Regions from separate parts of the Flavisolibacter ginsengiterrae DSM 18136 genome, predicted to be linked through region 2. Evidence: riboswitches for the same ligand, from Rfam matches in the RefSeq annotation. Region 2 holds a riboswitch; each other region holds the start of a gene.
The links. A riboswitch is a leader RNA that binds a small molecule or an ion and turns the genes downstream of it on or off. The one in region 2 is predicted to bind S-adenosylmethionine.
Positions count from the first base shown of each region.

Region 1: linked by a shared signal. The riboswitch ahead of BP74_RS20440 (homoserine dehydrogenase) and the one ahead of BP74_RS09010 (trans-sulfuration enzyme family protein) in region 2 are both predicted to bind S-adenosylmethionine.
Region 3: linked by a shared signal. The riboswitch ahead of BP74_RS10115 (phosphoadenylyl-sulfate reductase) and the one ahead of BP74_RS09010 (trans-sulfuration enzyme family protein) in region 2 are both predicted to bind S-adenosylmethionine.

Region 1 covers NZ_JCANTR010000031.1:11,744-18,341, reverse strand. Annotated here, with positions in the region: gene BP74_RS20450 (hypothetical protein) at 111-275, opposite strand; gene metX (homoserine O-acetyltransferase MetX) at 287-1,333, opposite strand; gene BP74_RS20440 (homoserine dehydrogenase) at 1,342-2,598, opposite strand; SAM riboswitch class I at 2,697-2,813, opposite strand; gene BP74_RS20435 (hypothetical protein) at 3,184-3,426, opposite strand; gene BP74_RS20430 (hypothetical protein) at 3,535-3,693, opposite strand; gene BP74_RS20425 (hypothetical protein) at 3,816-4,148, opposite strand; gene BP74_RS20420 (hypothetical protein) at 4,126-4,350, opposite strand; gene BP74_RS20415 (hypothetical protein) at 4,444-5,016, opposite strand; gene BP74_RS20410 (hypothetical protein) at 5,087-5,332, shown strand; gene BP74_RS20405 (alpha/beta hydrolase family protein) at 5,711-6,598, opposite strand, start outside.
Region 2 covers NZ_JCANTR010000007.1:23,200-29,797, forward strand. Annotated here, with positions in the region: gene BP74_RS09000 (homoserine O-acetyltransferase family protein) at 1-422, opposite strand, end outside; gene BP74_RS09005 (O-acetylhomoserine aminocarboxypropyltransferase/cysteine synthase family protein) at 475-1,794, opposite strand; gene BP74_RS09010 (trans-sulfuration enzyme family protein) at 1,993-3,186, opposite strand; SAM riboswitch class I at 3,367-3,503, opposite strand; gene BP74_RS09015 (DUF2130 domain-containing protein) at 3,717-5,015, shown strand; gene BP74_RS09020 (4'-phosphopantetheinyl transferase family protein) at 5,072-5,698, opposite strand; gene dcd (dCTP deaminase) at 5,769-6,305, shown strand; gene BP74_RS09030 (hypothetical protein) at 6,560-6,598, opposite strand, start outside.
Region 3 covers NZ_JCANTR010000008.1:66,009-72,606, reverse strand. Annotated here, with positions in the region: gene BP74_RS10125 (sulfate adenylyltransferase subunit 1) at 1-267, opposite strand, end outside; gene cysD (sulfate adenylyltransferase subunit CysD) at 303-1,208, opposite strand; gene BP74_RS10115 (phosphoadenylyl-sulfate reductase) at 1,217-1,939, opposite strand; gene BP74_RS10110 (hypothetical protein) at 1,989-2,168, shown strand; SAM riboswitch class I at 2,247-2,363, opposite strand; gene BP74_RS10105 (hypothetical protein) at 2,490-2,762, opposite strand; gene BP74_RS10100 (PKD domain-containing protein) at 2,766-4,028, opposite strand; gene BP74_RS10095 (PKD domain-containing protein) at 4,006-5,973, opposite strand; gene BP74_RS10090 (protein kinase family protein) at 6,190-6,598, shown strand, end outside.

The sequences.
Region 1 (6,598 bases), on a different contig from region 2:
TTTGTGCCTTCGTGCCTTTGTGGCTATTCTTTCCGTGTATCTCGGTGTCGCAGTGTCCCTGTGGTTCAATCTCTCTTTGCGCTACTTAGCGCCTTAGCGTCTTTGTGGCATTAGTTTTCTCCTTTGTACTCGGGGCTGGCGGCTTCGGTGAGGTGACGGAGACGGGATAGATGGTCTTCGGAGAGCTCGTCTTCGCGAAGCTGGAGTAAGGAAAGGATTTCCTGGCGGATCAGGTGGATGTCAGGAGTGGACTGTAATTGTTGTTGTGTGTTCATGGTGTAATGTTTTATGATTTATTGATGGCAAAGTGTTTCTTAGGCATGTGCCATTTATGCAAATGATTTCCTATAAGCGGTGTTTCTACAAGGAATCCATCATGGCCATAGAGTGAATCTATTATTACCAACCTTGCATTGGGAATATGCGCTGCTAAAAATTCCTGCTGAGAGACAGGACATAAAAGATCTGATGAAATGCCGATAATTAATACTGGTATTTCAATGTTAGCTAAAACGGTTTCCAGGCTTTCTGCCCTGTCACGGGCAATGTTGTGCGTATCCATAGACCTGGTGAGGGCATAATAGCTAAAGGCATTGAAGCGGTTAACCAGTTTGGAGCCCTGGTAACGTATGTATGATTCGGCTTTGAACTGATCTAATTGTTGGTGGTGCAGCTCTGCCTGATGATGGTTTAGGGAATGGAAACTGCGGTAGGTAATCATGCCTATGGCCCGTGCGGCTGCTAAGCCCTTTTCACCTGCTGTATGCATATTGGTGCGCCAGGTGCTGTCTGCTTCAATGGCCATGCGTTGGGCAGTGTGTATGGCAATGCCCCAGCGCGATTCGCTGGCGGCAGTGGCTAATAAGGCGAGCTTATTAATGATGCCCGGATGCATAATAGCCCATTCCAGCGCCTGGTAGCCTCCCATGCTACCAGCGACAAGCATGCTGATTTGTTGTATGCCGAGGTGCTTGCGCAGTACTTCGTGGGCAGCTACCATATCCCTTATAGATATCAAGGGAAAGGAATGGTAATAGCGTTCGCCGGTAGCCGGGTTAATGCTAATGGGGCCCGTTGAACCATAGCAGGAGCCAATGATATTGGCGCAGACGATGAAATGCTCCTGGGGGTCAAAAGCAAGGTTTTTTCCCAGCATATTTTTCCACCAATCCTGAACATTGGAATTGGCAGTGAGGGCATGACAGATCCAGATGACATTAGAAGCAGAATGGTTTAATTTACCGATGGTGTGATAGGAAATGGTAATGGATGGTAACACGGCACCGCATTCCAGGGGAAAGGGATGATTATAGCAATAGAGGTTATGTTTCATGTTCACTCTCATCTTAAACCACTGATCTGGAGGCTAACTTTTTTTACCTTTTTTACAAGCATTTCCTGTTCATCAACAATACCATCCGGGAGCACTATAATGGACACATCCTTATTGACAAACCATTCTGCCCGGTGCAATTTTTCGACATGGATCAGGCCCTTGAGGTATTGTCGTTTTTCGGTGCTGTGGAATTCTTCGATGTTTTCAAAGTCCCATTTATTGATATCGGCCCAGCTGTTGAAACTTATGTAGACCTTTAAGAAGTAGTTGTCTGAGAGTTCTGCTTTTTCAGAGCGCTGCAGTTTTTTGTATTCATACCGATAATCGTATGCCAGGGCCGAGATATCTGAAATAACGGCGGAGGATGTGGGGTAACGGCCGGCACCTTTGCCGTAGAGAAACTGTTTATCGGCCAGGCCGCTTTCGATGATGACGCCATTGTATTCATTTTTGACACTAAATAGCTGGCTGTCGCGGGTGATGAACTGGGGCAGTACGAAGGCAGCTACCTTGTCATTGGGCAGTTTGAGGGCCTGGGCGGTGAGCTTGATGATAAAGTCCTTTTCATTGGCGTATTGCGTATCGGAAGTATCCAGTTGGGTAATGCCTTTGAATAAGAGGCCTGCGGGGTTTGTTGTAATACCATAGGCATGTGCCAGCAGCAGGGTGAGTTTATTAGCGGCGTCGTAACCTTCCACATCGAGTGTGGGATCGGTTTCGGCAAAGCCATTGACCTGGGCGAGGGCTAGAGCGGATTCGTAGGAAGAGCCATCTTCATTCATTCGGGTGAGGATGAAATTGGTGGAACCATTGACAATACCGCAGATACCGCGAAGGAGGTCATTGTCATAATATTCCTCAAGGTTGCGGATGATGGGGATGGATCCGCAGACGGCGGCCTCGTACAAAAAAGGTGAGCCGGTTTGTTGCTGGAGGTGTAATAAATCTTTAAAATGGGTGGCGATCATTTTTTTATTGGCACTGACGGCAGCCTTACCATTTTTTAATGCCGTAGTAACAATGGTATAGGCTTCATGGGCATCGTCGATTAATTCGACAATGATATTGATTTCGGGATCATTGAGCAGTTCATCGTAGGATGTGGTAAAAAGGGATGGATCGGCATCTCTTTTTTTGTCGGGGTGTTTGATACAGATCTTTTTGATGGAAGCGTTGAGGGAGGGGGTTTGGCAGATGACTTTATAGATGCCCTCTCCTACTACGCCGAAGCCGAATAAGCCGATGGTTAGTTTTTTGTGCATGTATTATTTGAGTTTGAACACTTATCAGGAAAGGACAAAAAAAGGCCCTCCTGATAAATCAGAAGGGCCTCACTAACTGTAAAAATGAGACGACTTTCTGCTTATCTCTCCCGTATAGCACGGGATGGAATTGGCACCTTTTTCTCCCGTCCTTGGCGGGAGAAGAGGTTGTCAAGGCTTCAAAGGGCCATTCCCTCAGCCTTTCTTGATAAGTGTTGATCCGGCGAACCGGTTAAAAAATTGGCAAGCAATAATAAGCGCCATTAGTTAGACGGTTGGGGAAAGTGGAAGTACTATTGGAAGGGTATTTTTTTGTGGGTGGGATAAAAGCACAGGCCTGGCTGGCTGATATTGAGAATGGTTAGTATTTGTTTTCGCCCGGTGACCTGTCTAAAAATTATACGCGTTTCAGATTTTCGCCTGTGACCTTGCCTATGGCAGAACGCCTGGTCACTTTGGCAGTTTTTTGGAAAAAATCCAGATTCCATGCGGTTTTCAATGATGGTCATTAGGCGGGCGAAAATGGCTTTTAACAGCGAGGTTAGAAAAAGAAGTTAGTTTGATTGATTAAGGTAGGATAAATTATTAGAAAGGCAAATCGTCGGGTCCATCTTCGTTATTGTTTCCATTGCAATCAAAATCACCTTCTTCAATTATATCATCTTGAATAAAATCAAATTCGTCTTCGTTCTCTTTACTGTTCTTTAATTCATCCATGCTTTTTGCTTCCTCCCAGGTGATGCCAAAAGATGCTCCGCAGGAAGTGAACCCCGTTATATATGCATGGTAGTCGTCGTAGTCAATTCCATAAACCGGTTCGTCCTGCATCGCCTCTTTCTCTTTCCTTTGTTTAAGTTCTGCATTTTGTTTGGCACGTACTTCTATTGATTGCTTAACTGCTGTTTCATATTCGGCGCTTATTTCAACTCCTGAAAGTCACAGCTCATTAATAGCACACAAAAGATCTACTCCATACCATTTTGCATATCGCCTTACAATATGCTTTCCGTTATTAGCAGCTATCCATTGCTTTGCCGAGTGCAATCTTTTTACACGATTCATTCTTTTTCGCCTGGGTGTATTAATCTTTTGCATTTGCTTCGCTAATATCTTCTTTTTAACTATGTCTCAATATCTTTCCAATTTTCCCTAATCTGAAAATACTAATCTCCTTCTAAACCAAAAAAAGTGTACAAAAGCCTTGACAAACTTCCATTTCATTGGTCAAACGCAATCACATTAATCTTGCCTTCCACAAGCTGTACATCTTTGTATTGCAATTGCTTTTCCAGGAAGTCAAACAATGCATCGTCATTGTCAAAACTCTTTATTCCGTGCTGAAAAGAAAGGATGTATTTATTTTGTTTTTGTAAGTGGAATATCTGCATCCCTGGTGTAAGAACATTATAATCTTCGAAGAAAGCATAACCGGATTTGCCTTTACTACTTTGCTCCAGCCCAAGATAACGGGCATAGAAAACTGCAGCTTCATGAAGTAATGCCTGGAACTTCAAATTTTTAGGTCTGTCAATATATTGGTTGACGATCAAAAAACATCAGATTCATCTCGCCTTCCGGATCTTGATACATAAAGCCGATATTGTCTCCTCCTGATGCAATAGATACAGGCTTGGAAAGATCAATTTTACGAACAGCAGCAAAAAAACGTGGTTTGGAAGCATTACAGATATAACCTACATAATCCTCAGCAAACTTCAGAAAAGGATTATGACATACGTAGAACTCTTTCATTGATTTTGGTATATACAAAGTTGTTTCGAAGAGAAACAAATGAAAACATACTTATAAATATTTTCAACTTCAAAGCATTGGAATTGCATTTTATCAAAAGCACACGTTATTGGACTGCGTTTGTTTATTTACCTGGAACTGCTTTGGAGGAAAAAGAGAGTTTATCATAGCATTTTGTGTGGCAAACCAACGCAGGGTTTCAATATGCTGTTCTATATATTGGAGGAAGTGAGAAGCCTGATATAGCTCCTCATCTATCTCATGATAAAAATGCAATTCTTCTGAAAAGATGCAGGTTCGACCTTCTGCCCTTCTAAACTTAATACTAATATCCTCATCGTCTGACAAATAACCATTGAAATAACAAGTGACCAATCCGTATGCCTCATTTAGTATATAAAGATCAAACAAGTGGCCATCGCTAATGCTATCCAAATCTTCTATTTGATTGAGTCGAAAATCGGCAATGAATTCTGATAAATCAAAATGATCTGTACTCAATTCTATTGTAATACATCTTTTCGAGCCATCGTCCTTTTTCAATACAGCTGTAGCCCTTATCGAATTCAAAGGTTCGTTTGGTGAATAACAAAATTCAATATTGTTCTGATTTACATACAGGTAATCTTCTTTCGTAAAGAAGTGGTTGAGCAAGTCTTCGTTCATTGTCATTGAAAAAGTGAAATGAATAATTATTCAAAACAACCTTAAGACGAATAATAGAGGATAAAGTACTATGGCAATTTATATTTATTCTATACAAATTTTTGACGACGCCCAATATTTTCGCCTGATGACCGATGTAAAAATTTTAGGCATTCCAGGCAATTTCGCCCGTGACCTCGCCCGTGGCAGAACGCCCGGTCACCATGGCAGAAAAACGGAAAAAATCCAGATTTCATGCGGTTTTCAAAGAAGGTCATTGGGCGGGCGAAAATGGCTTTTAACATGGAGAAAGCAAGACATATTTATGAAAGTTTAGGATTTGAAATTTTAAAAGAGATTGATCCGAGACTTGGGAAGCGATATTGGCTTTACAAACTTGCCCTGTCATAAAAGATTTAAAGTCGACCTGTCAAACATGCACGTCGGGGTCTTAGAAAAAAATCCAACATAGTTTTTACAGTATGTCAAAGAACATTTTTTTTATTCACCAAGACGGGGAATGTCGGGTGTTTACATGCCCTCAAAGGCTAATTGCAGTAACTAAAGATATTGCCCTTATGACATTATCAAATGTATAAGGGCAATATTGCTTTATTTAATGAAATCTTTTAATTAGCCTAAACATAATTGGTACACATTGGAGTCATTATTTCGTTATTTGATTCAGTTTACCATTTTATCTTTAACGCACTACTTACGGCATGTTCTTATCATGCTGTTTTATTTCTTCCTTTTCCATTTTTTCTTTTAAATCGTCATCCAACTTCCATTCAGCAACAGATTTGCCAAACATTTTAGGCGTCCTTTTATATTGATCATTCCAAGCATGACAAATGGGGCATTCTTTATCAGGCAACGCACAACTACTAGAGGGGGCTAATTCATAGCGACTCTCTATACCTCTAAAGTGATATGGAATACCTTCACACATCCACTTTGGAGCAGGGGCCTCTTTTAGATAATGATCAAAAAATTGCATATACCGGATAGTATAATCTTTTGCTTCATCGCCAGACAATGTGTGGCCCCCTTTGTCATAGCTCAGCCACCAGTTAGGCTTTTCCAATCTTCTTAAAGCAAGATACAATTGAGTAGTTTGATCCTGATATGCTTTTGAACTCTGTTTATTGCAATACATTAACAAAGGTGCAGAAACTTTATCTGCATTTAATACTGTCGTTTGATCCATCCAAGTATCTTTATATTTCCACAAATTACCATATTCAAAAACATTTTCGACTTCTTCGAGAAGATTTCTGCCCTTATCGTATTCATCGATTGACAGGGCTTCACTTATTGCATCACCATACAGAAACCCTTCACTTAAAGCTATGGCTGAAAGTTCATGTGAATGGGTAAGTATATATGCACCGAGTTTAGCAGACCAACTATGAGCCGCCCCTCCGATATGACTAGCATCTACATAAGGCAGTTGTTTCAAATAATTGACAGCACCTTCAATAATATTTAATGCGGAAGGGCCATAGCGAAGAGGTTGCACATGAATATCCGGCGTAAATATGAGGTAGCCATTATTTAGAAATAAGATGGGTGAATCTCCCGGAGTTATAGCCATCATATT
Region 2 (6,598 bases):
AGCAACTGTTGACCACCCATAGAACCTCCAAGGCCTACTTTGATTTTGTGAATTCCCAGTTCTGTTTTTAAATGCTTATATGCCCTGATCATATCCCTGGTAGTAAATAAAGGAAAGTCATGATAATAGGGTTCATTATTATGGGGATTGTGATCCAAGGGAGATATACTACCATAACAACTCCCTGGCATATTCACGCAAACTATAAAATAACCTGACGGATCGAATAAGCATTGATCGCCCACTAAGCCATACCACCATTCAGATGGATCACTGTTAGCTGTAAGAGCATGAAAGATCCATACAACATTATCTGCCTTGTCATTTAATATGCCAAGTGTAGTGTATCCAAGGTGAAAACCGGGAAGAACTTCACCAGATTCTAAAACAAAGGGATTTGTATAGTAAAATGTTTTTGTCATTGTAAAAAGCAGGATGCTTTTATTGCATCCTGCTTATGATTGTAATGAATGATCAGGCCAGTTCTTTTGAAAATACTTTTTGAAATGCCTGCTCCAGGTCGGCCTTGATATCTTCAATATGTTCCAGGCCCACACTGATGCGCACCTGGTTGGGCGCCACTCCTGCCCTTTTCTGCTCTTCTTCACTTAATTGTTCATGTGTGGTAGAAGCCGGATGAATGGCCAACGTTTTAGCATCACCCACATTTGCCAGGTGGCTTACCAGTTTCAGGCTGTCGATGAATTGGTTTGCTTTTTCCTTTTCGCCTTTCACACCAAAGTTTAAAATACCACCGTATCCATTTGGAAGGTATTTTTTAGCCAGCTCGTAATACGGACTACTTTTCAAACCCGGGTATTCTACAAATTCAACCAGTGGATGTTGTTCCAGCCATTCAGCCAGGGCCTGCGTGTTCTGTATATGCCTTTCCAAACGAAGAGATAGTGTTTCAAGGCCTTGTAACAGAAGGAAAGAGTTAAAAGGGCTCTGGCTGGTTCCAAAATCACGTAATCCTTCCACCCTTGCCCGAATGGCAAAAGCAATATTCGGCAAACCAAGAGGATTACCTTCTCCAAAGATGTCCCAGAATTTCAGTCCATGATAACCTTCCGATGGCTCAGTGAATTGGGGAAATTTTCCATTGCCCCAGTTATAATTACCTCCATCAACAATAACACCTCCAATGGAAGTGCCATGACCACCAATCCATTTGGTAGCACTTTCCACTACAATATTGGCACCCCATTCCAGTGGTTTGAATAAATAGCCTCCTGCTCCAAACGTGTTATCAACGATCAGTGGCAGGTCATACTCTTTAGCCAGGTCTGCAAATTTTTGAAAGTCAGGAATGTTCAACCTGGGATTTCCAATCGTCTCCAGGTAAATGGCCTTGGTATTTTTATCCATCAACGGAACAAAGCTTTCCACATCATCACCATTGGCAAAACGTGCTTCTATGCCCAGGCGTTTGAAAGATACCTTGAACTGGTTGTAGGTACCTCCATACAAATAAGTTGTGGTAATGAAGTTATCACCCGATTGCAGAATATTTGTAAGAGCCAGGAATTGCGCGGCTTGTCCCGAACTGGTAGCCAGTGCTGCTACACCGCCTTCTAAAGCAGCTATGCGCTTTTCAAATACATCGGTGGTGGGGTTCATTATACGCGTATAGATATTGCCAAATTCTTTCAGTCCAAAAAGATTGGCTGCATGTGCTGCATTTTTAAATCCATAAGAAGTGGTTTGGTAAATAGGCACAGCTCTTGAATTGGTTGTAGGATCAATTTCCTGGCCGGCATGAAGTTGAAGTGTTTCGAAGCGTAAGTTGCTCATAACTGTAAGTTTTTTGTGAAGCAGGTGATGAATAAATAAGTAGCGTCAGGGGGTAAAGCCAAAAGGCCATAGATTATAGTATGCCTTGCGGCATACAACACATACAACAAGCTAGGGTAAGCTTGCTTTCATTTATCCTGGTATGTGTTAATGAGTTCATGTAGACACTACAAATTTATAATAAACGTTTTTTGATAATTAAATGGCTATTTGCTTTTTTTCTGTTAAAGAATGAATCTCTGCAGTATCATTCAGCTGGGATAAAGCTTGTTCCAGGTCTGCAATAAGATCCTCTGCATCTTCGAGACCCACAGATAACCGCACCAAACTATCTGATACGCCAGCTGCTCTTCTTTTTTCTGCAGGAATGGATTTGTGGGTCATGTTTGCCGGGTGACATAAAAGACTTTTAACCCCACCCAGGCTTTCTGCCAGCTTGAATAATTTTGTTGAGGTTACCAATTGCACCGCAGCTTTATCCGTATCATTTTTTAAACTAAAAGAAACAATTCCTCCGAATCCTTTTGCCTGTTGTTTGGCAATCTCATGGTTAACATGACCAGGCAACCCGGGATAAAAAACTTTATCAACTAATGGGTGTTGTTCCAGGTACTCCGCTATTAGTTGAGCATTGGCACAATGTTGCTTTATGCGCAGCGGTAAAGTTTCAATACCGCGGATCACCAGCCAGCTATCAAATGGGGAAAGTATAGCACCACTGGCATTTTGAATGAACCGGATCTTTTCTCCCAACTCCTTTTCTTTTGTAACCACTAATCCTGCAATAAGGTCGCTGTGGCCTCCAAGGTATTTGGTGGCTGAGTGAACTACAATATCAGCTCCCAGTGAAAGAGGTTTTTGTAAGGCGGGTGAAGCAAAAGTGTTATCCACGCAAAGCCAACACCCTGAAGATTTTGCTATGCTGGCGATGGCTGCAATATCAGCGATCTTTAGTGTGGGATTGGTAGGTGTTTCTATCCATATCAATTTTGTTTTTGGTGTAATGGCATCAAAAACATTTTCAGCTTTTGTAGCATCAACATAATTTACCGTAATACCAAATTTTTGATATACCTGGGTAAATAACCTGAAAGCACCTCCATAAATATCATCCACCGCCAAAATCTCATCACCGGTTTGCAACAACTTTACAACGGCATCAATAGCAGCTAACCCACTTCCGAAAGCTGCACCAACCTGGCCTTCTTCCAGGTGTGCGATCAGGTCTTCCAGTGCGGTGCGGGTGGGATTACCGCTTCGTGCATAATCATAACCTTTATTCACGCCAGGAGCTTCCTGGATAAATGTTGATGTCTGGTAGATCGGAACAGAAATAGCTCCGGTTAGTGGGTCTACTGGAATGCTGTGAACGATGTCTGTTATATTACTCATCTCTTTGGTTTTGTCCCCGCAGGGAGATTAGTTAATTTGTAAAGAAGGACTTACCAGGAAAGAGAGGAATATTTTTTATCGGTAAAGCTTTTAAGTGCCTTGTGGGCACAAAAAAAGCTCTCCCGATAGATCAGAAGAGCTTTCAATATTTTACAGTAGTAAATTTTAAAGCTATTATCTGACTTATCTGTCACGCAATCGTCCTGCGTGATGGAGTTGGCACCTTATTCTATTTTCTTTCAAACAGGTTGAATGAAAATCAGAACAGGTTGTCAAGGCTTCAAAGGGCCATATCCCTCAGCCTTTCTTGATAAGTAAATTAAAAAAGAACTGCGGCAAAGATAATAGTGAATATTTCTAACAAGCAAATTTTTTTTAAAAGCGCCATTATGTAAAGAGGTTCAATTTGAAATCTGATTACCTGAATGCACCAGGGCATGGACAATTTGCATTGCATTCAATTACCTTGATTTTTCCCCAAAATGCTAAATGTTTTAGGAACTACCGTTAATTTGTAAAAAAATACCAGGATGTCAGCCAATCATATAAAGTGCCCTAATTGCGGGAATGAATTTGACGTACAGGAAGTGCTTTCTGCAGATGCCGAACAAAAGATCAGGCAGGAATATGAAAAACAGCTTCAACAATCGCGAAACCAGGTAAGTCTTGAAAAGAAAAAGCTGGAAGAAGATCAAAAATTGTTTGAAGAAAAACGAAAGAAAGAAAATGAACTGTTCCAGCAAAAACTACAGGTAGAAAAACAAAAACTGGAAACAGAGATCCAGCAGCAATTGCGCAAAAGTATCGCCGCTGATTTTGAAAACCAGCTACGGTTGCTTCAACAAAGCGCCAGGGATAGCGAAGAGAAATTGAAAACTGCCAGGCTGAAAGAGATGGAATATTTACAAATGGAAGAAGCGCTGAAAACAAAAGAGCAGGAGATTGAGCTGGAAGCCAAACGCGCCATGCAAAAAGAAAGGGAACGTCTTTCCGAAGAGATCCGCAAAATGGAAGCGCAAAAAAATGAAGTGAGAGAACATGAGTACCAGCTTAAACTAAAAGAGCTGGAAAAACAACTGGATGATCAGCGCAAGCTGGCAGATGAAATGAAGCGTAAAGCAGAACAGGGTTCAATGCAATTACAGGGAGAAGTACAGGAATTGTTGCTGGAAGAAATATTGAAGGATCATTTTCCTTTTGATAGTATTGGTGAAGTAGGCAAAGGCGTTGAAGGGGCAGACTGCATACAGATGGTTCGAAATCAGCTGGGACAAGATTGCGGTAAGATCATTTTTGAAAGCAAGCGCACCAAGTCTTTCAATCAGGGATGGATAGAAAAGCTAAAAGCTGACATGCGCAACAAACAAGCCGATGTAGCTATTCTCGTTACCCAGGCATACCCCAAAGAAATGACCTGCTTCGGGGAGAAAGATGGTATTTGGATTTGTTCCTTCAGCGAGGTATTAGCGCTAACGAATGCATTGCGACATACAATCATACGGATTGCAGAAACAAAGAAAGCTGAAGAAAATAAGGGCGAGAAAATGCACATGCTCTATGGCTATCTTACGGGTATTGAATTTCGCCAGCAAATAGAAACTATTGTAGAGGGATTTCTTTCCATGAAAAATTCTATTACCAAAGAAAGAATACAAATGGAAAAGATCTGGAAGGAACGCGAAAAACAATTGGAAAGAGTATTGTTAAGTACTTCCGGCATGTATGGCTCCATTAAAGGGATAGCAGGTGCATCTATCGGTAATATTCCATTATTGGAAGATGGAATTGAAGAAGAAGAGGAAACAGACCCGAAATTGATTTTGAAATAATTGGGGTAGTACAGAGAAATAACTTAGTGTCTAAATGCCTGTGGTGGCCGCTGCATTCAAAACCCTGTGCTGACCCATGCAAGGCAAAGGTCCTTGAATAAACTATATTGAAGGGAGAGATCAAACGTTTCTTTTTCAATGAAACAGGCATTTATAGAACCCGCGTCACTGAGGCCGGGGGGCGATAACCTGATCTGGTCGCTAAAATCAACATTACCATAGGACCACCATTTAAAAACTGCCTCTTTGCATGACCACATCAGGGTCAGGGGTATAATATGGTCCATATCCTGGGCTTGTAACAATTCCAATTCCTCGCTGTGAAGGAACTTATGCTTGATGCGTTCTACTTTATGGGAAGGGATCTCAATGTCAACTCCTACCCTGCAATTTTCACTGACAATGACTGCAGCAAAATCTCCGCAATGCGAAATAGAAAAGTGAAAGGCCTCATTTTCAAGAAATGGTTTCCGGGTATCGGCAATGCGTATCAATTCCAGGGGAAATGCAGGAAATAAATATTTCAATAACCACCTGCCTGCCAGGTGCTGCAAGCGCTTATGTGGATGGGTAATTTCACGCTGGAGGGGCACGGCTTTTAAAAAGAACGCTTCCGGTTCTTCTAACTTCCAAATGGCCAGCCTGGTGGATTTATCAATATCCTGTTGAAAAAAAATGGGCATCGTTTCAAAAATCGCAAGTATTTTGCCTGAGCCAAAATTCAAACATAAATAGCCAAAATTCAAAATATTCATGATCCTTTCTGATTCACGCATCCTGGAAGAGATAGAAAAAGGAACTATAAAGCTGGAACCATACCACCGGGATTGCCTGGGCAGCAACAGTTATGACGTACATCTTGGACGCTACCTCGCAACCTACAGGGAGCATATTTTAGATGCTAAAAAACACAATGAGATCGAGCATTTTGAAATACCCGAAGAAGGCTTTGTTTTATATCCTCACATTTTTTACCTGGGCGTAACCGAAGAATATACAGAGACACATGCCCATGTACCCTTCCTGGAAGGCAAATCATCAACCGGGCGCCTTGGAATCGATATACACGCCACAGCAGGTAAAGGCGATGTAGGCTTCTGTGGACACTGGACACTGGAGATATCTGTAAAGCAACCCGTAAAGGTTTACCGCGGCATGCCTGTAGGTCAATTGATCTACTTCCCTGTTGATGGTGAAATATTGGTCAGCTACAACCAGAAAGCCAACGCCAAATACAGCGGCCAGCCTAATACACCCGTGGAGAGTATGATGTGGAAGAATAAGTTCTGAAGTAATTCTTAATTAGAAAAAGTAAAATCATAGTTGACAAGTTAACAAGTTGAAAGGTTGACAAGCAAAAGGGTTGACAGGTTAAAAAGTTGACAAGGAGAATCTACAACCCTGACCGTTTTGTTTTGAATGTAAAGCCTGCAACCAATAACACCCTGCAAACTAACCAGTCGTTTGACCCAAGTATAACTGCAAATAATAGTTCTGTTTGACCTGAAAAACTACAAACTACAAATTACAAACTACAAACTTCCTTAAGCAGCATGTTTAAGGAGAAAGAATGGTATCTGGTA
Region 3 (6,598 bases), on a different contig from region 2:
TGGTGCATCTGCAATAATGAACTTACGAACCGGGGTAGAAAAGTATTTATAGGCAACATCGATGGTAATTCCCTGTTCTCTCTCAGCTCTTAGTCCATCCGTCAACAGGGCAAGGTCAATATCAGCATGTTCATTGTGCCTGCTTTGTTTTTTTAATATTTCCAACTGGTCCGCCAGAATGCTTTTACTATCATACAGCAAACGACCAATAAGCGTACTTTTTCCATCATCAACACTACCAGCCGTGATAAATCGTAATAGATCCATTATAATATGGTTTTAACTTGCTTAATAAATTTCTATCAGAAGTATCCGTTTATTTTACGGTCTTCCATGGCCGCTTCTGATATTCTGTCATCAATTCGGGTCTCGCCGCGCTCACTAATTCTTGTAGCTGTGATCTCTGCTATGACTTCGTCCAATGTATTTGCCTGGCTTTCCACAGCAGCTGTACAGGTCATATCTCCAACTGTACGATACCTTACTCTCTTCGTGGTTATGATGTCAGATTCTTCCAGTTTTATGTATTCAGATGCAGCTATCAACTGTCCTTCATATTCCAGGATTTCTCTTTCGTGGGAGAAGTAAATTGCAGGCAGGTCAATGTTTTCCCTTTTTATATAATTCCAAACATCCAGTTCGGTCCAGTTACTGATAGGAAATACTCTAACATTTTCTCCTTTATTGATCTTACCATTATATATATTCCATAATTCCGGTCTTTGCTTGCGCGGTTCCCATCCTCCAAATTCATCACGCACTGAAAAGATCCTTTCCTTTGCCCTGGCCTTTTCTTCATCACGGCGTGCACCTCCAATACAGGCATCAAATTCAAATTCCTCTATGGTATCCAGAAGGGTAAATGTTTGCAGTGCATTACGACTTGCCAATTTTCCCGATTTTTCTTTCAATCCTTTTTTCTTAATAGTATCTGCAACCTTTCTAACAATAAGACGCTCGCCAAGTTTCTCCACCAGTTGATCACGGAAAGCTAAAGCTTCAGGAAAGTTGTGACCAGTATCAATATGCACTAATGGAAAAGGAAATGCACCCGGGCGGAAAGCTTTTAATGCCAGGTGAACAAGGGTTATGGAATCCTTGCCGCCCGAAAAAAGCAATGCGGGGCGATCAAATTGCCCGGCTACCTCTCTTAAAATATAGATAGCCTCAGATTCCAGTTGTTCGAGATAATCCAGTTGATAACTCATAGAAATATTTATTTACTTATCGTGTGAACGTGTAATCCACATTCCTTTTTATTTTCATCTTCCCACCACCATCTTCCGGCGCGAAAATCTTCTCCTGGTTTTATAGCCCTTGTACATGGAGCACAACCGATGCTTACATAACCCCGGTCATGCAATGCGTTGTATGGTATATTGTGTTCATCAATATAATTTCTAACCTGGTCTGTTGTCCAATCCAATAAAGGATTGTATTTAATGATCTGGTTTGTTTCATCCCATTCCAAAACTTCCAGGTCATTCCTATTTGCGGAATGCTGTGCTCTAAGGCCAGTGATCCATACGGCATTGCCTGCCAGTGCAGATTTAAGAGGTTGCACTTTACGGATAGCACAACAATTTTTTCTAAGCTCTACGGACTGGTAAAAAGCATTAGGACCATTGCTCGTAACAAACTGTTTCAGATCAGCTTCATTTGGATAATAGGCATGTATAAAAATGTCATACTGTTCAAGTGTCCTTGTCCATGTAGTATAGGTTTCAGGGAATAGGCGTCCTGTATCCAAAGTAAATATCTGAACAGGAGCCGATCGGCTAATAAGATCTGTAATTACCTGGTCCTCATAGCTAAAGCTGGTAGAAAAGACCAGTTTCCCAGGGAAAGCTTCATAAAGCTTTTTCAGGGTGTCCGTTACAGATAATTGTAAAACATCTTTTTTTAAAGACAGGAAACTGTCTTTTAATAAAACAGACATACTGTTAAGTATTAATTAGTGAACCAGTAAATAGTAAGCAATCGGGAAAATGCAGAGAAGGATATACTACTGCATACAACAGGAAGAAGCGCAGCAACAACAACAAGCATCCAAAATATTGGAAGATTTGCCTGTGTTCGTCATTGTAAATGTTGTTGCCTTTTTCATCTTTTTTAAATTAAACGTGATTGAATCCAATCACCCATCAAGACTTACCAGGAGCTTTTAATGCAGGGCAAAAAAAAGCACTCCTGATAAATCAGAAGTGCTTCATTATGTAACAGTCGTTAAAATAATAGTAGCATCTGACTTATCTCTCCCGTTCCCGGGATGGAAGTAGCACCTTTTTCACAAGTTCCTTAGAAATCGTGAGCGGTTGCTAAGGTATCATCGGGCCAATTCCCTACACCTTTCTTGATAAGTGACTAAAAGAACTGCTACAAATGTAGGCTTCGCATTGATATATTCAATAATAATTACCTGCTATTTTTTCAACCATGTTTCAATTTATATGCTCATAGCGTATAGAATATAGCTCTTTTGTAACTATTTAACCTTTCTTAAACCTTTTTACCTTGTTATTGGTTTTATCAAAATCATCTTTTGGAGTTGCTGGCAAAGCTGGTTGCCTGTCTGAAGTTTGCGAACGGGGACGGGTCGTTTTTTTTCTTGCTGTGGCAGGACTGCGCGAAACAGTGCTTGCAGGCATTTCTACTTTGATCCAATCACTTGATTTCTCTGCGGTTAGCATTACGTTTTCATCCTGGCAGAAAGCCACAGAGCTCCACAAGCAAAAGAAAAAGACTATGATTGATCTGGTCATTGCTTAAAAATTTAAATGAACACCAGCAATAAAATTGCGGCCATCAGAAGAAAGTATGGGTTGAACCGTCATTCCCCCTTCAACTTTCCATGCATTTTTATTTTTATTACCCTTTATAAAGGTATAAACTAGGTCAGCAACCAGAATACCGGCACTGACACCCGTAAGAATTAAAAAGTTGTTCCTTGAGTTTTTGGAATCAGACAAGTATTGAGTTGCCTCTGCCTGGTTGTAGCCTCTGACTCCAATAATATTTCCATCTGTATCTAATTGAAATTCACGATACTGAGCCAGTTGCAGGTATTTACTATACTCCCGGTTGGATTTTAGTTTATAATAAACCGCTCCACCTATTGAACCTGCATATAAGGCTGTTACAATAAATACCTTAGGATTTCTGTCATTTCCGTAATGATCGCCGCTTACAAAATAATGTCCTAAACCCGGCAATAATATATTAATCAGGGCATTTCCTGGTCCGCCCTTCAAAGCAGGCATCTCATATTTAACGGGCTGACGAACTACGGTGCTATCCTTTTTTTTTATAGTAGTTCCGGCATTACCTACCGGTGCAGGTGTTGCAGCAGCTTTCACCGAAATGGTGCACAGGTCAGTAGAACGTGTTCCCTTATCATCCGTAACTGCTAATTCAAAAGTATATATGCCAGGTTGGTAATTACCTGTTACGTACGTTTTATAGGAGGTTGGTGAAGATATATTAAGGTTATTGGGACCTGATAGCTGTCGCCACTGGATGGCGACAATCTTTCCATCCTCATCATAAGACCGGATGCCATCTAAAATAACCACCAGGTTCAATGGCAATTGAATGGAAATATTACCTCCGGCATTAGCTTTTGGTGGCACATTCACAGGTAGTGCGGGAGCTTCAATCCTGGGAACAGGTTTTTGATAATTCACTATGATCCGGGCCTGTAATTCATCACCGTTAATAACTGTACCACCAACAGGCTTCCAGGTATAACTATAGGTTTTCTCAGTTTGGATAGCCGCACTGTCTGCCAGGATTATTTTTGAGAATATTTCTTCAACTGCTTCTGCTCTTTTACGATAGATCTTTAATTGGATAGAACTATATTTCAAGCTATCATCATTCCTGTTTAATTTATACCTGACCCTGAACTGTGAGGCATTATCCTTTTCAATGCTAACGTTATTGACAATTTCCTGGGCCTCACTGGCTGAGAACCTGAAAAGGAATACCAGGCAAAGCAACCATGCTTTATTTAATTTGGATAGCCGCATCACCTGTTGTTTTTGAAAGTATAATATCATTATCTGTTGCTGACAACTTTAAAATATCCAGTGAAGAAGGATTGGTAAGGCCGGGGGTAATGGAATAGTTCTGAGTGACACCACCATTAAGTGGGATCTTTAACAAACGACCTACATGAATAGCCCAGATATTGCCGCTTCCATCCAAAACGAAATCTTTAGGCGAACCTGCCAGCAATCCACCTGTATTTGATGCATTGAAGTTTCCCAATACTGTTCCTGTATTATTTACCCTCATTATGCCTGAAACAGTGCTAAAAAATATTTCGCCGTTAGGTTGCACTTTAATATCAGTTGCGCCATTACTCATTCCATTTACAGCAACACTCTTAATATCAACACTATTTGTATTGGTATAATACAGTACATCTTTATTGCTTGCCAGTAACCAGATTCTTTCTGTAGAAGCATCATAAGCAAGCGAAGAAAAATTCGTGTTTCGCAGGTTGATCGGTTTATTATTTTTCCTGGCTTCCCTGTCTCCAATTGTCCAGAGATTTCCTGCCTTATCAACAGCCATTGATGTGATAGTAGTATTGCGGTCAAATCCTGTTTCATTAAAGAAAGAATTCCATGTTAAGGAGGACCTGTCCAGCTTTGCTATCTCTTTTTTACCATATACCCAAAGATCATTATTGACATCAACAAATAACCTGGTTTCATTATTAAAAGCCAGTGTTCCGGGAAGGCTTATGGCATTTGACCAATGACCTGCAGTATCTGTTCTATATAATTTACCGTTGGTACCAAGGAAATATATTTCCTGTGCTGAATATACTTCAACATCAGTAAAGCTGGTATTGGGGGCATTATTAATTTCCTTGTAGTCAGGAACATTCAAGGATGAAGTGAAACTATATTCGCCACATGCATTCTTTGCACCAATCGTTAGTGTATAAACACCTGGTTTACTATATATTTTTTTCCCTGGATTTTGTTCATTAGAGGTGGTGCCATCCCCAAAATCCCAGCTATAGCTTGTAGCATTGATCACAGGTTCACGTTTAAAATCAAATTCAAGATCGTCAGAGGTATAACTCCACTGATTATTTGGAACCACATTAACAGCATTGATCTTTACTTGTGTAGATAACCGGACAGTGTCACAGCCGTTTTTATTAACTACAGTTAGGGTCAATTTATAAGATCCGCTATTGGGATACGTATAACTAATATGAGATGAAGGGGAAAAAGTTTCAGGCAATACTGTCCCATTTCCAAAATCCCATTGATAGAAAGCTCCATTCTTCGATCCGGAAGCATCAATATCAATTGTAGAACAGCCAGATTGGGTAACTTTTTGAGATGGAACCGGTTTTTTACATACCGGAATGGTTGCAATAAAATAATTGACTCCACAGGCATTTGTAGCTTTTAATGTTACAGTGTATTTACCATCAAACAAATAGACCTTATTGATGCTGGTAGCTCCTGAAGTGTTTTTGGTACTATCTCCAAAATCCCAGACATAGGTTACAGGGGAGGAACTGGTAGTACTATTGGTAAATTGAACTGTAGAATCGTTTAAAAGCTTGTAAGAAAACTTTACATCAGCCAGGCACTTGCTTATCTTGATATCATCTGTCCAAAAAGCTTCACCACAGGCATTGGTGACTGTATACTTTACCCTGTAAATGTTATCAGCTGAATTTGCATTCTGTGTGGGATATTTATGAGCTGGCGGAATTTCCCCATCGAAACTGGTACCGTCACCAAAATCCCAGTGATGCGAAGAAATAGTGCCATTATAAGAAGAAATGGATGAAAAACTAACTTCAAGAGTGCTTGGGTTAACATTATAGGCTACAAAATCCACATAAGGAATAAAACAGGTCTCCTTTGGAGTATCTATAAATTTTTTACACCCTATAAAAAGAATGCAAAAGGTTAGGAAAATCAGGGTTCTAATCTTCATAACACTAGTTTTCAATAAGTTTCGTTTCCACAGGGTTCACATAATTAATGTTAAATTGCTTTATACACAGGCTGGCAACGGGAAGAATTCTCTGCATGTAAAGAATGGTGTTTAAAAAGTTTGGTATTATTCATGTACAGAAAAAATTATACCACTTTATGGCTATAATTTTTTACTTGTTACCATTAGAAAATCAGGATAAAAGAAACCCTTATCATGCCCTTACCATCAGTTGAGCAATATTCCCATGTTTTTGAAAGAAAAGACCCCACTACCCTTTCTACACTTTTTGATCATGAATTTAAGTATGCAGATAATGGATTTGGAAAAGAGTATTGCTTTAATGTTGGAACATCAGCTGCGGTTTTTAAAGCTGTAAAAGATGGTAAAACCTATGCGATACGATGTTTCCTTAGGGGGGAACTGGAAACTTTTAAAAGATATGAGCAGCTTTCAGCTTTTCTGGATGCTAAAAACCCGTCCTGGCGTGTAAATTTCGAATTTCTTGATAACGAGATACTCATTGACGGCCATTATTACCCCGTAGTTAAAATGGATTGGGACGAAGGCACACCCCTTCATCGGTTCATTGATAGATATATGACTGATAGCCAGGCACTTTATC